Tardiphaga sp. 709: one gene and its partners. The protein of the gene in region 1 interacts with the protein of each later gene in a pairwise test. Links are inferred from orthologs where the notes say so. Each region holds a gene or a part of one and is shown on either strand. Other genes may lie near its edges.

Evidence for each region. Proteins that work in one complex are often made in the same cells at the same time.
Region 2: the proteins of RSO67_RS01580 (region 1) and RSO67_RS00065 interact in binary tests that used the Escherichia coli proteins (3 or more experiments, as listed by UniProt). The link is inferred for Tardiphaga sp. 709 from one-to-one orthologs.
Region 3: the proteins of RSO67_RS01580 (region 1) and RSO67_RS17620 interact in binary tests that used the Escherichia coli proteins (3 or more experiments, as listed by UniProt). The link is inferred for Tardiphaga sp. 709 from one-to-one orthologs.

What each region holds. Positions count from the first base shown.
Region 1 is NZ_CP135529.1:310,626-318,768, forward strand. What follows is about bases 4,129-7,127. They hold RSO67_RS01580 (nitrogen regulation protein NR(II)), read right to left. Parts: upstream 6,218-7,127; coding sequence 5,039-6,217; downstream 4,129-5,038. Other genes in these bases: ntrC (nitrogen regulation protein NR(I)), read right to left, coding at 4,129-5,024; dusB (tRNA dihydrouridine synthase DusB), read right to left, coding at 6,214-7,127. Also shown: RSO67_RS01565 (sigma-54-dependent transcriptional regulator), read right to left, coding at 1-1,071; RSO67_RS01570 (PAS domain-containing sensor histidine kinase), read right to left, coding at 1,104-3,389; more of ntrC, read right to left, coding at 3,582-4,128; more of dusB, read right to left, coding at 7,128-7,167; RSO67_RS01590 (bifunctional 2-C-methyl-D-erythritol 4-phosphate cytidylyltransferase/2-C-methyl-D-erythritol 2,4-cyclodiphosphate synthase), read left to right, coding at 7,481-8,143.
Region 2 is NZ_CP135529.1:8,689-11,534, reverse strand. It holds RSO67_RS00065 (P-II family nitrogen regulator), read left to right. Parts: upstream 1-1,177; coding sequence 1,178-1,516; downstream 1,517-2,846. Other genes in the region: glnA (type I glutamate--ammonia ligase), read left to right, coding at 1,704-2,846; RSO67_RS00070 (NAD(P)H-hydrate dehydratase), read right to left, coding at 1-735. UniProt on the Escherichia coli protein: P-II indirectly controls the transcription of the glutamine synthetase gene (glnA). P-II prevents NR-II-catalyzed conversion of NR-I to NR-I-phosphate, the transcriptional activator of GlnA. When P-II is uridylylated to P-II-UMP, these events are reversed.
Region 3 is NZ_CP135529.1:3,602,498-3,605,218, reverse strand. It holds RSO67_RS17620 (P-II family nitrogen regulator), read right to left. Parts: upstream 1,670-2,721; coding sequence 1,331-1,669; downstream 1-1,330. Other genes in the region: tesB (acyl-CoA thioesterase II), read right to left, coding at 2,646-2,721; RSO67_RS17615 (P-II family nitrogen regulator), read right to left, coding at 2,139-2,477; RSO67_RS17625 (ammonium transporter), read right to left, coding at 1-1,276. UniProt on the Escherichia coli protein: Involved in the regulation of nitrogen metabolism. Regulates the activity of its targets by protein-protein interaction in response to the nitrogen status of the cell.

The DNA of each region.
Region 1 (8,143 bases):
GATATTGCCGGGCCAGACGTGGGATTGCAGGACCGCCATGGCATCCTCGCCGATCTGCCGTTTCGGCAGGCCCGTCGCGATGGAGATCTGCTCCATGAAATATTCGATGAGCTCCGGAATATCCTCGCGGTGCTCGGACAGCGGCGGCACGCGGATCGGCACCACCGAGAGGCGATGATAGAGATCCTCACGGAAACGACCCTCGGCGATTTCTTCTTCGAGATTGCGCGCGGTCGACGAAATGATGCGGACGTCGACATTGACCTTGGTGGTGCCCCCTGCCCGCATGAAAGTCTGATCGACCAGCACGCGCAAGATCTTGTTCTGGGTCTCGCGGGGCAGATCGCCGATCTCATCGATGAATAGCGTGCCACCATGAGCCTCTTCCAGGGCTCCTGCCTTACGCGCCTGTTCGCCATTGGACTGTTCGATGCCGAACAGTTCGACTTCCATGCGCTCCGGCGTAATCGCAGCAGCGTTGATAACGACGAACGGTCCCGTGGAGCGGGCAGAGGCCGTGTGCAGCGTGCGCGCGGCGAGCTCCTTACCGGCGCCCGACGGGCCGACGATGAGAATGCGGCTATTGGCCTTGGCGGCGCGATCGATGGTCTGGCGCAGCTGGTTCATGGCGGCGGAGCGCCCGGTCAGCGAATTGGCGACCGGCGCGAGTTGCTTCAGTTCCTTGACTTCGCGTTTCAGCCGCGATGTCTCGAGCGCGCGCGTCGCGACAAGGATCAGCCGGTCAGCCTTGAACGGCTTTTCGATGAAGTCATAGGCGCCACGCTTGATCGCCGCGACCGCGGTTTCGATATTGCCGTGGCCTGAGATCATCACCACAGGCAATTCGGGATTGTCGCGCTTGACCTGCTCGAGCAGTTGCAGGCCGTCGAGCTTGCTGCCCTGCAGCCAGATGTCCAGAAACACCATGTTGGGGCGGCGATTGGCGATTTCCGCGAGCGCGGAATCGCTGTCTCGTGCTGTGCGGGTGGTGAAGCCCTCATCGTCCAGAATGCCCGCAACAAGATCGCGAATATCGGCTTCGTCGTCGACGATCAGAATGTCATTTGCCATGGGTCAAAATATCCTGGTCACGTTTATTCTTGTCAGTTGCCGGTAGCAGTTTTGATCTTCGGTTCGTCATCAGGCGGGGCTTCCGGTTCACTCTTATCCGCGTCAGCCTTCTGACCGGAGATGGAAAACCGCAGTCGCATCCAGGCACCGCGCTGTCCTGGACGAACACTCGATGCGTCACCAAGTTCGATGCCTCCACCGTGATCCTCGAGCACCTTGCCGACGATCGCGAGGCCGAGGCCAGTGCCCTTCTCGCGAGTCGTGACATAGGGTTCGAGCAAACGCGACCTGTTGACGGTCGGCAGACCGATGCCGTTGTCGATCACGTCGATCACGATCATGTCGTTCTCGCGCGACGCTGTGACGCCAATACGACCTTTGCCAAGTTCCTCTGGCGGCACGGCCTCGATCGCCTCTGTCGCATTCTTGATGATATTGGTGAGCGCCTGCGAGATCAGCCGGCGGTCGAACCGCGCGCGCATCGGCTCTTCCTTGATCTCGGCGGAGATGTCGAGGTCGGGGTGACCGACCCGCATCAGGAATACGGCCTGACGCACAGTGTCGGCGACATCCTCACCCTCGATCACGGGTTTGGGCATGCGCGCAAAGCGCGAAAATTCGTCGACCATGCGCCGGATGTCATCGACCTGCCGGACGATGGTATCGGTGCATTGTTCGAAGATCGCCTTGTCGTCGACGATCACCTTGCCGAACTTGCGCTTGATGCGCTCGGCAGAGAGCTGGATCGGCGTCAGCGGATTTTTGATCTCATGCGCGATGCGGCGCGCCACATCGGCCCAGGCCGAGGTGCGCTGTGCCGAGACGAGTTCGGTGATGTCGTCGAGGGTGATGATGTAGCTGTCGCGCGACTGGCTGGTCTGTTCGGCGCTGACGCGCACCGACAGATTGCGCTCCTGCCCGTCGCGGGTGATCGTCACCTGTCCTTGCACCAGCCGCTGCGATCCCTCGCGTGCGGTCTGCATCAATTCGTCGAGCTCGGGAATGATCTCGTGCAGCGGATGGCCCAGCGTCTCGGACTCCGAATGTCCGACAAGCTTCTCGGCCGAGCGGTTGAGAATGCCGATCATGTTCGAGCCGTCGACGCCGATGATGCCGGCGCTGGCCGATGATAACACCGCCTCGATGAAACGGCGGCGGCTGTCGATGACGTCGCTGGCGCTGACCAGTTCGTCACGCTGGGTACGCAGCTCCTGCGTCATCTTGTTGAAAGTCTCGCCGAGATGGGCGAGATCGCCCTCCGACTGGATCACCGGCACCTGGACATGAAGATCACCGGTCGAAACCATGTTCGCAGCGCCCATCAGGCGGCGGATCGGCGCCACCAGCCAGTTGGCGAAATTCAGCCCGATCAGCACGGCGGACATCAGCACCGTCAGTGCGATCACGGTGAACATCAGCGCGAAGGCGACCTGAATGCCGAGTCTGCGCGATTCCAGTTCGGCATATTCGGCCGCACCCGCCTGGCTCTGGTTCATCTGCGCGACCACGCGCGGATCGAGCTTGCGGGCGACATAGAGGAACATATTGTCGAACGCTCGCAATCGGATCACGGCGGCGACGTAGTTTCCCTCGGGGATCACAGCGATGGCCGGCTCGGATGCGCTGACATTGACGAGAAAGTCTGCCGGCGGCGGTGAGAATTCCTGTTTGATGCCAGGCTGGTCGGGTTCGATGACATTGCGATCCTTGTCGATCAACATGGCGCCCGGCAGATTGCGCGCGGTTGCATTTGCCAGCATCAACGAACGGAACGTACCGCGGTCCTGATAGAAAAGCGGCTGGATGCGCGCGAGATCGTCGGCCATGCCGAGGATATCGCCGCCAATCAACTGGCCGTGCTCGTGCAGATAGGCACTGGCAATCACGAGCGAATTGTTGATGACCGCCTTGGTTGGGCCGGAGAACAGCCGGTCGAGGCCGCGGTCGAGGGTCACATTGGCGACGATCGAGACGAGCACCGCCGGCAGTACGGCGATCACCGAGAACAGGCTGACGATCTGCACATGCAGCCGGGCCGCCGCCCTGCCCCTGCGACGCGCCTGGACAACCTTCCAGATCTCCCGCGCAATGATCAGGACCAGCAGGAGGACGCTGGCGGCATTGATCAGAAGGAAGGTGACGACAACCTGATGGGTCGGCGCGATTGGCGTAAGGCCGTTCAGGACGAGGAAGGTCAGGCATGACGACAGGAGCGCCAGGCCGACAGCCAATGGTACGAACAGCCGTCGCAGGGTCCACCTGCGCGGCTCCGCCATCGACGGTTCATAGGCTGTAGCCGACGTGTCTGCGCTGGTCATTCCGACAATGTGGTGAGCGTGGACGCCGTGCGGCTGCCGGAGACAGCCCGGACCGCACTGATGCAATCATACAACAATGTTGCCCAATTACGACAAATCCACGGCGCAGACTAGCCAACGAAAACGCATACCCTGCGTTTTCGTTTGTTTTTGCGTTTCAAACCCTGGAATTACTCGATCTCACTGCCGGGATCAGCCGCCGGTTCGATAGACCTGAATGTCGAGGTCGCGAATCTTCTTCCGCAGGGTGTTGCGGTTGAGGCCGAGCAGATCCGCAGCGCGGATCTGGTTGCCTCGGGTCGCGGCCAGTGCTGCGGTCAGCAGCGGTACCTCGATCTCGCGGAGAATGCGGTGATAGAGACCCGGCGGCGGCACGCCGTTCGGGAAACCGGAGAAGTGCGAGGACAGATAGACCTCGACGGCCCCACCGAGATTATCCACGCCAGTCGGCGCGCTACCACCCGAGGCCACAGCGGGCGGCGCCAGTTCGCCGTCGATCACCGAGCCGGTGATAACGTCCTGCGGATACAATGCCGCGAGGCGGCGTGCGAGGTTTTCGAGTTCGCGGACGTTGCCCGGCCAGCGATGCTGCTTCATGCGCTCGAGCGCCAGGGCGTCGAGCTTCTTCGGCGGCAGGCCATCCTTCTCCGCGAGTGCAAAGAAGTGGCGGATCAGATCGGGCAGATCCTCGATGCGCTCGCGCAGCGGCGGTAGCCGCAGCGGCACGACGTTGAGGCGGAAGAACAGATCCTCGCGGAACAGGCCCTGCTGGATCAGGATACGCAGATCCTTGTTGGAGGCGGCGACGATACGCACGTCGGTCTTGATCGGCGTGCGGCCGCCAACGGTCGTGTATTCGCCCTGCTGCAGCACGCGCAACAAACGTGTCTGGGCTTCCATCGGCATGTCGCCGATTTCGTCCAGAAACAGAGTGCCCCCTTCGGCCTGCTCGAAGCGGCCGGTGGCGCGGGCATTGGCGCCGGTGAAGGCGCCGCGCTCATGGCCGAACAATTCGGATTCGATAAGATCGCGCGGGATCGCCGCCATGTTGACCGCCACGAACGGGCCGTTGCGGCGCTTGCCGTAGTCGTGCAGCGCGCGGGCCACCAGTTCCTTGCCGGTGCCGGACTCGCCGGAGATCATCACCGTCAGATCGGTCTGCATCAGGCGGGCGAGGACGCGGTAGATTTCCTGCATCGCCGGCGAGCGGCCGACCAGCGGGATCGAGTCGAACTCGCCGTCATCGGCGTGGCTGGCGACACGCTCCTTCGGCTCCGCCAAAGCGCGGCCGACAATCGCGATCAGTTCCTTCAGATCGAACGGCTTCGGCAGATACTCATAGGCGCCGCGTTCCGACGCGCGGATCGCGGTCATGAAGGTGTTCTGCGCGCTCATCACGATAACCGGCAGATTGGGGCGCATCTTCTTGATACGCGGCAGCAGATCGAACGCGTTCTCGTCGGGCATCACCACGTCGGTGATCACAAGGTCGCCCTCGCCCTGGCTGACCCAGCGCCACAACGTGGCTGCGTTCCCGGTCAGGCGAACCTCATATCCGGCGCGCGACAGCGCCTGATTGAGGACGGTGCGGATCGCCGTATCATCGTCCGCAACCAGAATGCTACCTGCAGCCATCGTTAGTCCTCGTCTTACGTCTGTGAGGTGTGCGTCGAGGCCGCGGGGGCATCGGCGCTGCTCGGATCAAGGGTCTTGTCGTCCAATTTCTTGGCGGGGTTGAACATCGGCAACAGCACGCGAAACGTCGTCTTTCGTGGCTGAGATTCACATTCGATGATCCCACCGTGATCGCCGACAATCTTCGCAACCAATGCAAGACCCAGGCCGCTTCCGGTGGGCTTGGTGGTGACGAAGGGATCGAACAGGTTGGGCAGCAGATCTTCGGGAACGCCGGGGCCGTTGTCCTTGACGCAGAACTCCAGCGGCAATGATACGCGCGATTTCTTGCCCGGCACCGACAGCCGCACGCCCGGCCGGAACGCGGTGGTGAGCTGGATTTCGCCGTCGGAGCCGAGATCGACGATGGCTTCCGCGGCGTTCTTCACCAGATTCAGGAACACCTGAATCAGCTGATCCTGATTGGCCAGCACGGGCGGCAGCGACGGGTCGTAATCCTCGATGAAGCGGATGTTGCGGGCAAAGCCCGACTGCGCGAGGCGCTTCACGTGATCGAGCACGGAGTGAATGTTGACCGGGCCGCGCGCCACCGGACGGTCGTCGCCGAACACTTCCATGCGGTCGACCAGCGTCACGATGCGGTCGGCCTCGTCCATGATCAGCCGCGTCAGCATGCGGTCTTCGGACGATGCCGACTGCTCCAGAAGCTGTGCGGCGCCGCGAATGCCCGACAGCGGATTCTTGATTTCATGCGCCAGCATGGCCGCCAGTGCGATCACCGACCGGGCCGCGCTGCGATGGGTGAGCTGCCGATCCATCTTGTCGGCAATGGTGCGCTCCTGCAGCATCACCACAATATGTCCGGGACGCTCTGTGAGCGGCGCGACATGCAGATCGACCTGACGGTCGCCGCCGATGCGGGGCGTGCCCAGATCCACCTTGTATTCGTTCACCGGCGAACCGGCGGCGCGAACCTGATCGATCAGCGCCAGCAGCGGACTGCCGAATGGCACCAACTCTTTCAGAGACTGCCTGCGCAGGAACTGCGTAGAAATCTCGAAAAAGGATTCTGCAGCCATATTGGCGTCGACGATCTTGCCATCGGGTGCGATCAGGATCACCGGATTCGGTAGTGCGTTGAGAATGGCCTCACTGTCGGTCGGGACAGGGCGACGGTGCTCTGCGGCGTTCATGCGGCAGCACTCCATGCGAAATCATCAAAAGCGTCATTCAGAGATCGCTGCACACCGGAGGGATCTTCGGATGTAAGGATCTTCTGTCGCCAGGTCGTCAGGGTCTCAGCCGGCGCGCAGCTCGTAGCCGCGGCCGCATCGAGCGCCCAGCCGAGATGTTTGCGCGCGTGGCGCAGGCCGATGCGCAGGCCGTAGTGACGGACAACATCGTCGTAGAGGGCACAGATATAAGCGAGCTGCTGCTGCAGCGACGGCACGGCTTCCGCGATGCCGTTTTCGAGACGTCGGCCAATCTGGCCGGGCAGCCACGGCATGCCCTGCGCGCCCCGCCCCATCATCACGGCATCGGCGCCGGACATCTTCAGCGCACTCACCGCCTTGTCGTAGGAGGTGATGTCACCATTGACGATCACTGGGATGCTCACCGCGTCCTTCACCGGGCGCACAGCGCTCCAGTCGGCTTCGCCCTTGTAGAACTGGCAACGGGTGCGGCCGTGCACGGTGATGAGCTGCACACCCGCCTCTTCCGCGCGCTTCGCAAGCTCGGGCGCATTCAGCGTGCGATCGTCCCAGCCCAGTCGCATTTTGAGAGTCACAGGCACTTTCACGGCAGCGATGGTCGCTTCGATCAGCTTCAATGCGTGGTCGAGGTCGCGCATCAGCGCCGAGCCCGACTGGCCACCTGTGACGTGCCGCGCCGGGCAGCCCATATTGATATCGATGATGTCGGCGCCGGCGGCTTCGGCCACACGGGCCCCCTCGGCCATCCAGTGGGTCTCACAGCCGGCCAGCTGGACCACATGTGGGCCAATCCCGGTCGCTTCGCAGCGCAATACCGACATGGGACGACCATTGACGAGATCATCGCTGGCGGTCATTTCTGACACGACGAGGCCGGCCCCGAGTTCGGCGGTGAGCCGCCGGAACGGCGCATCGGTGATACCCGACATCGGCGCCAGAACGACCCGGTTGGCGATCTCGATGCCACCGATTTGTAACGGCTTGCTATATACTGAGTCCGGGGTGGTCACAGACCTGCTCGTCGTTGTCTCGTCCGCTGCATTGCGGGCATAGGGCGCATAATGCGCACATTTGTTGTGCAGTCAACCGTCATGCCTACACATTAGACAGATGCGCTCATTTTGCAAGTGCAGTGCAGCAATGCACTCTTATGCAGCCACGAGAATGTAATCATACTGTTTTTGCCCGCGGCCGTGCTAAGGGCTGTGCGATCACCGCTTACCCCTTAATCACCTGACCCTGATGACAAAATCACCTAATCCTGCCGGTTTGAAGACAGCCGCCATTATTGTTGCCGCTGGCCGCGGCCTCCGCGCTGGCGCCGGTGCACCGAAGCAATATCGCATGATCGGAGGCCGCAGCGTTATCTCGCGGGCTATGGAGCCGTTCTGCAACCATCCCCAGGTCTTTGCGGTCCAGCCGATTACAAATCCCGACGACATCGCGATCTTCAACGAGGCGGTCAGCGATCTGAGGTATCATGTTCCTGCCAATGGCGGTGCGACGCGTCAGGCGTCGGTGCATGCCGGACTGGAAGCACTGGCAGATCACGCGCCGGACATCGTGCTGATTCACGATGCAGCCCGCCCGTTCGTGACCCCTGCTTTGATCGAGCGCGCGATCGCCGCGGCACAGATCACTGGCGCTGCGGTGCCCGGCGTCGCCGTTACCGATACGATCAAACAGGTCAACGAGGCCGGACACGTGGAAGCGACGCCGGACCGTGCACGCTTGCGCAGCGCGCAAACGCCACAGGCATTTCGTTTTGATGTCATCCTTGAAGCGCATCGTCGTGCTGCAAAGGAAGGCCGCGATGATTTCACCGATGATGCCGCGCTCGCCGAATGGGCGGGATTGACCGTGGCAACCTTTGAAGGCGATCTTGCAAATATGAAGCTCACGACT
Region 2 (2,846 bases), 310 kb from region 1 along the record:
GTCGCCGGAGACAACCACGGCATGGCCGCGTGAGAATTTGTGGCTGTTGATCTTCGGCACCGGAAAGGCGTCGGCCCACAGGTCCGGATTGTTCTCGAAAGTCTGCGGGCGGATTTCCGCCAGCACATCCTCGTCGATGCCGATGTCGATCACCCGCAGCCGGCCACAATGCACCCGGCCCGGCACCAGCAGATGACCCGGCTTGGGCCTGAAGAACGTCACCGTCTCGGTCGCCCTGATAGCGCCGCCCATCACGGCCCCTGAATCGCCGTTGATCCCGCTCGGCAGATCGACAGCCAGTACGGGCACGCCGGCCGCATTGATGGCGTCGATCATGATCAGCGGGTCGCCCTTGACCGGACGATTGAGCCCGGCGCCGAATAGCGCGTCGATGATCAAAGCCGGCTGCCCGATCAGCGAGGGATCGCAGGGCAGCACCTCGCCCTTCCATCCCTTGGCAGCCAATGCCGCGTCGCCCTTCAGCGTCGCCCGGTCGCACAGCAGGATCACCGAAACGTCACGCCCCTGCGCCGCAAGCTCGGCCGCCGCGACGAAGCCGTCGCCGCCATTGTTGCCACGACCGGCAACGACCAGGATCGCCCCCTCCTCGGCCAGTTCGCCCGCCACATCCGCGACCGCCCGTCCCGCAGCGCGCATGAGCTTGAAGCCTGGCGTGCCCGCCGCAATCGTGAGTTGATCGGCGCGCGCCATCTCGTCGGTCGTTAGAATATCCATCTCGCTTCTCACTACGCCTTTTTGGAAGGCACTCGCGTCACACGCGAACGCAGCAGAGTAAAACTGCACATCGAACGATCACTTTGATCACTATGTAGGCAAAAGTAGTCGAATACTCTTGATGCGAACCTCGTCAGGTGCGATGTAATAACCTGATAATGCTTCAAAAATAGCCGAGGAGCGAACTTGGCACGGACCCTGCTTTTAGGGAAGCCAGCTTCGGGTCCGTCGCGCTCACCGGCAAATGTTGAAAGACACCTGTTCAAGAGACAGGGGTGGCCGACCGTCTACCGCATCGGGCGAGATTTCGTCGGTGCGGCGTGGCGGCAGCGCAATAACGCCCGAAATTGGGTATCGAACAGTGTGCGCAAAACGCGCAATGGTCAAAGCGACTTGAGGCAAATAACTTGCGGCCTGATTGGAAGTGCCGGGGAGACGTTCAGTGAAAAAGATCGAAGCCATCATCAAGCCCTTCAAGCTGGACGAGGTGAAAGAGGCTCTTCAGGAAGTCGGGTTGCAAGGCATTACCGTCACGGAAGCCAAGGGCTTCGGCCGTCAGAAGGGCCACGCCGAACTTTATCGCGGCGCTGAATACATCGTCGACTTTCTACCCAAGGTGAAGATCGAGATCGTGATTGGCGATGACCTCGTCGAAAAGGCGATCGATGCCATCCGTCGCGCCGCACAAACCGGCCGCATTGGTGACGGCAAGATCTTTGTGTCGAACATCGAGGAAGCCGTTCGCATCCGTACCGGCGAGTCCGGACTCGACGCGATCTGACGGACTGGACGCTCTCCAAGCCGGGTGCTATCCGACATCAACGCTTCAAGGCGTCACCAAAAAGGCTGCTTCGGCAGCCTTCTGTTGTTGACGGTTTGTCTTGTTGAAAACATGCCGTTGTGACCTGATCGTCACGACAGATTGTTACGTCCCGGAAATCGGCCCGCAAATAAAGGTAGGGAGCCCCATGACGACCGCCAAAGAAGTCCTGCAGTCCATCAAGGACAATGACGTCAAATACGTCGACCTGCGTTTCACCGATCCCCGCGGCAAGTGGCAGCACGTGACCTTCGACGTCTCGATGGTCGATGAAGAAATGTTCGCCGAAGGCACCATGTTCGACGGTTCCTCGATCGCCGGCTGGAAGGCGATCAACGAGTCGGACATGATGCTGATGCTGGATCCGGCAACGGCGACGATCGATCCGTTCTTCGCAGAGACCACCATGGTCATCACCTGCGACATTCTCGAGCCCTCCACTGGCGAGCCCTATAACCGCGACCCGCGCGGCATCGCCAAGAAGGCCGAAGCCATGGTCAAGTCCATGGGCATCGGCGACACCGTGTTCGTCGGTCCGGAAGCCGAATTCTTCGTGTTCGACGACGTCCGCTTCTCGAGCGACCCGTACAACACCGGCTTCAAGCTCGACTCGTCCGAATTGCCGACCAACTCCGGCACCGAATATGAAGGCGGCAATCTCGGCCACCGCATTCGCACCAAGGGCGGTTACTTCCCCGTTCCGCCGCAGGACTCGGTGCAGGACATGCGCTCGGAAATGCTCGGCGCAATGGCGCGCATGGGCGTCAAGGTCGAGAAGCATCACCACGAAGTGGCGTCCGCCCAGCACGAACTCGGCATGAAGTTCGACACCCTGACCTACATGGCCGACCAGATGCAGATCTATAAGTATTGCATCCATCAGGTCGCGCACATCTACGGCAAGACCGCCACCTTCATGCCGAAGCCGGTCTTCGGCGACAACGGCTCGGGCATGCATGTGCACCAGTCGATCTGGAAGGACGGCAAGCCGACCTTCGCCGGCAACAAGTATGCCGACCTCTCCGAGACCTGCCTCCACTACATCGGCGGCATCATCAAGCACGCCAAGGCGATCAACGCCTTCACCAACCCGTCGACCAACTCCTACAAGCGTCTGGTCCCCGGCTACGAAGCCCCGGTGCTGCTCGCCTACTCCGCGCGCAACCGTTCGGCCTCCTGCCGCATCCCCTACACCACCAACCCGAAGGCCAAGCGCGTCGAAGTTCGCTTCCCGGATCCGATGGCCAATCCGTATCTCGCTTTCGCCGCGATGCTGATGGCCGGTCTCGAC
Region 3 (2,721 bases), 3.3 Mb from region 1 along the record:
TCATCTGGGTGACCATGTCGTAGTCGCCAATCTTGCCGGCGACGTAGTCCATGACGCCCGTGCCGCCGAGGGCCGGGTTGACCAGGATGCCGGTGCCGAGCGCGCCGATGATGCCGCCGACGCAATGGACGCCGAACACATCGAGCGAGTCGTCATAGCCAAGCGAGTTCTTCACGACGGTGCAGAAGAACAGGCAGACGACGCCTGCGACCAGACCGAGAACCATCGCGCCCATCGGGCCCGAGAAGCCGCAAGCCGGGGTGACGGCGACGAGGCCGGCAACCGCGCCCGATGCTGCACCGAGCAGCGACGGGTGACCCTTGGTCATCCACTCCGCGAACATCCAGGCCATCGCCGCAACCGCAGTTGCGAGGAAGGTGTTGGTCATCGCGAGAGCGGCAGTGCCCGAGGCTTCGAGGTTCGAACCGACGTTGAAGCCGAACCAGCCAACCCACAGCAGAGACGCGCCGATCATGGTCATGGTCAGCGAGTGCGGAGCCATCAGTTCCTTGCCGTAGCCGGTGCGCTTGCCGATGATCAGGCAACCCACGAGACCAGCAATGCCGGCGTTGATGTGAACGACGGTGCCGCCGGCGAAGTCGAGAGCGCCCCACAGGAACACCTGGCCGGCATCGGCCATGACTTCGTCAAGCTTGGCCTGAGCCGCAGCCTTCGCATCGGGAGCCGCAGCCGCAACAGCCTTGGCGGCTGCGACAATGGCGTCCGGACCGGCCCAGTACCAAACCATGTGCGCGATCGGGAAGTAGATCAACGTCACCCAGAGCGGGATGAACAGTGCAATCGCGGCGAACTTGGTGCGTTCTGCGAAGGCGCCGACGATCAGGCCGGGGGTAATGGCGGCAAAGGTCATCTGGAAGCAGAAGTAGACGAGTTCCGAGATGTTGGCGTCTGCGGTGAACGAAGCAGCCATCGAGTCAGGCGTCACGCCGGCGAGGAACGCCTTGGAGAAACCACCGATATAGGCCGAACCGCCAGTGAACGTGATGCTGTAGCCGTAGAGAGCCCAGATCACCATCACGATGCAAGCGGTGTAGAGGACCTGCATCAACACAGAGAGCATGTTCTTGGAACGAACGAGGCCGCCGTAGAACAGGGCGAGGCCCGGGACTGTCATCAACAGAACCAGCACCGTCGAGGTCATCATCCAGGCGTTATCGCCCTTGTTGACCGTCGGATCGGCGTAAGCCGCAGTTGCGGCGAACAGGCCAACGGCGAGTGCCGCCAATCCCGCGCCAGAGGGACGCTTAAACGTCATTGTGTTTGACTCCTGATTGAAGAATGGGTGAGCGCGAAATCCGAGGAATTCGACTTAGAGGGCTGCAGCATCGGCCTCGCCGGTGCGGATGCGAACCGCGTGGTCGAGGTTGATGACGAAGATCTTGCCGTCGCCGATCTGGCCGGTCTTGGCGGCCGTGGTGATGGCTTCGATGGTCTTGTCGACCTGATCGGAAGCGACAGCCACCTCGATCTTGATCTTGGGCAGGAAGCTCACCGCATATTCAGCGCCGCGATAAATTTCCGTATGGCCCTTCTGCCGGCCATATCCTTTGACTTCCGTCACCGTCAAACCATGAACGCCAATGGCGGTCAGGGCATCACGGACTTCCTCAAGCTTGAATGGCTTGATGATCGCCATAACAATTTTCATGGGTCCTATCCCCGCTTGGGCCCGACCGAAAACCGACCGGGCGATCTCGACTGAGGTTCACCACGCGGAGAAGTTCACTACGCGGGCACAGCCAGACCAGATAGAATCAAATGCCGTGCCAGATCGGCGGAATTCTCTAACGGTTTATGAATCCCCAGCTTTTCGCGTTTCTCACGTGATGAGACAGAGTGCGCTATTCCGTCGCGCCCAAACTCTAGTCAATCCTGCCCAAAAGGGAAGCATGACAGGCTCTCGACATATTCCTGCTTAGGCGGCGGGCAGCCCAGAGGTGTCCAAATACGTCAATCCGAGGCAAAAAACTCGAAATTGTCTAATCTGCAGGCCTTCCAACTGGCGCGCGTAGAATTGACATGGTTCAACCGGGCAAGGCAGTAGAGCCCTTCGGGCGTATTCGAGCGGACTGTGAGAGCAGCTCTGGCTGAAAGCCCAGTGGGCGCTGGCTTATTGCCTAAAGCGCGTCGCTGTCGGTCTCGCCGGTGCGGATACGCAGGGCGTGGTCGATCGGGGTCACGAAGATCTTGCCATCGCCGATCTGGCCGGTCCGGGCTCCGGTGGAGATGACCTCGACCGCCTTGGCTACGAGATCGGATGCCACAGCGATTTCGAGCCGCAGCTTGGGTAGGAAATTCACGATATACTCGGCGCCGCGATACATCTCGGTATGGCCCTTCTGCCGGCCATAGCCTTTCACTTCGGTCACCGTCATGCCGTGGACGCCGATAGCCGTCAAAGCCTGACGCACTTCATCGAGCTTGAAGGGTTTGATGATCGCGACCACGAGCTTCATGCAGGGCTTCCTCTTCGGGGCGGTGTACGACACTGCTTACGCAATCGCGCAACTTTATGCCATCCCTGTTGGCACGACGCGTGGAAATTGGGCGCCGGCGCTGCCTTCGGGCGGGCCAACTGCACGCCAGGACGGCAAGCAGTAATTCCGGACTGGAAGCGAAGCGACTTACGTCGCTGGCTTCTCGCGTCGCTCGCGTACTGAGCCTTCCTGCGCCACGGTCGCCACCAGCGTGCCGTCGGGC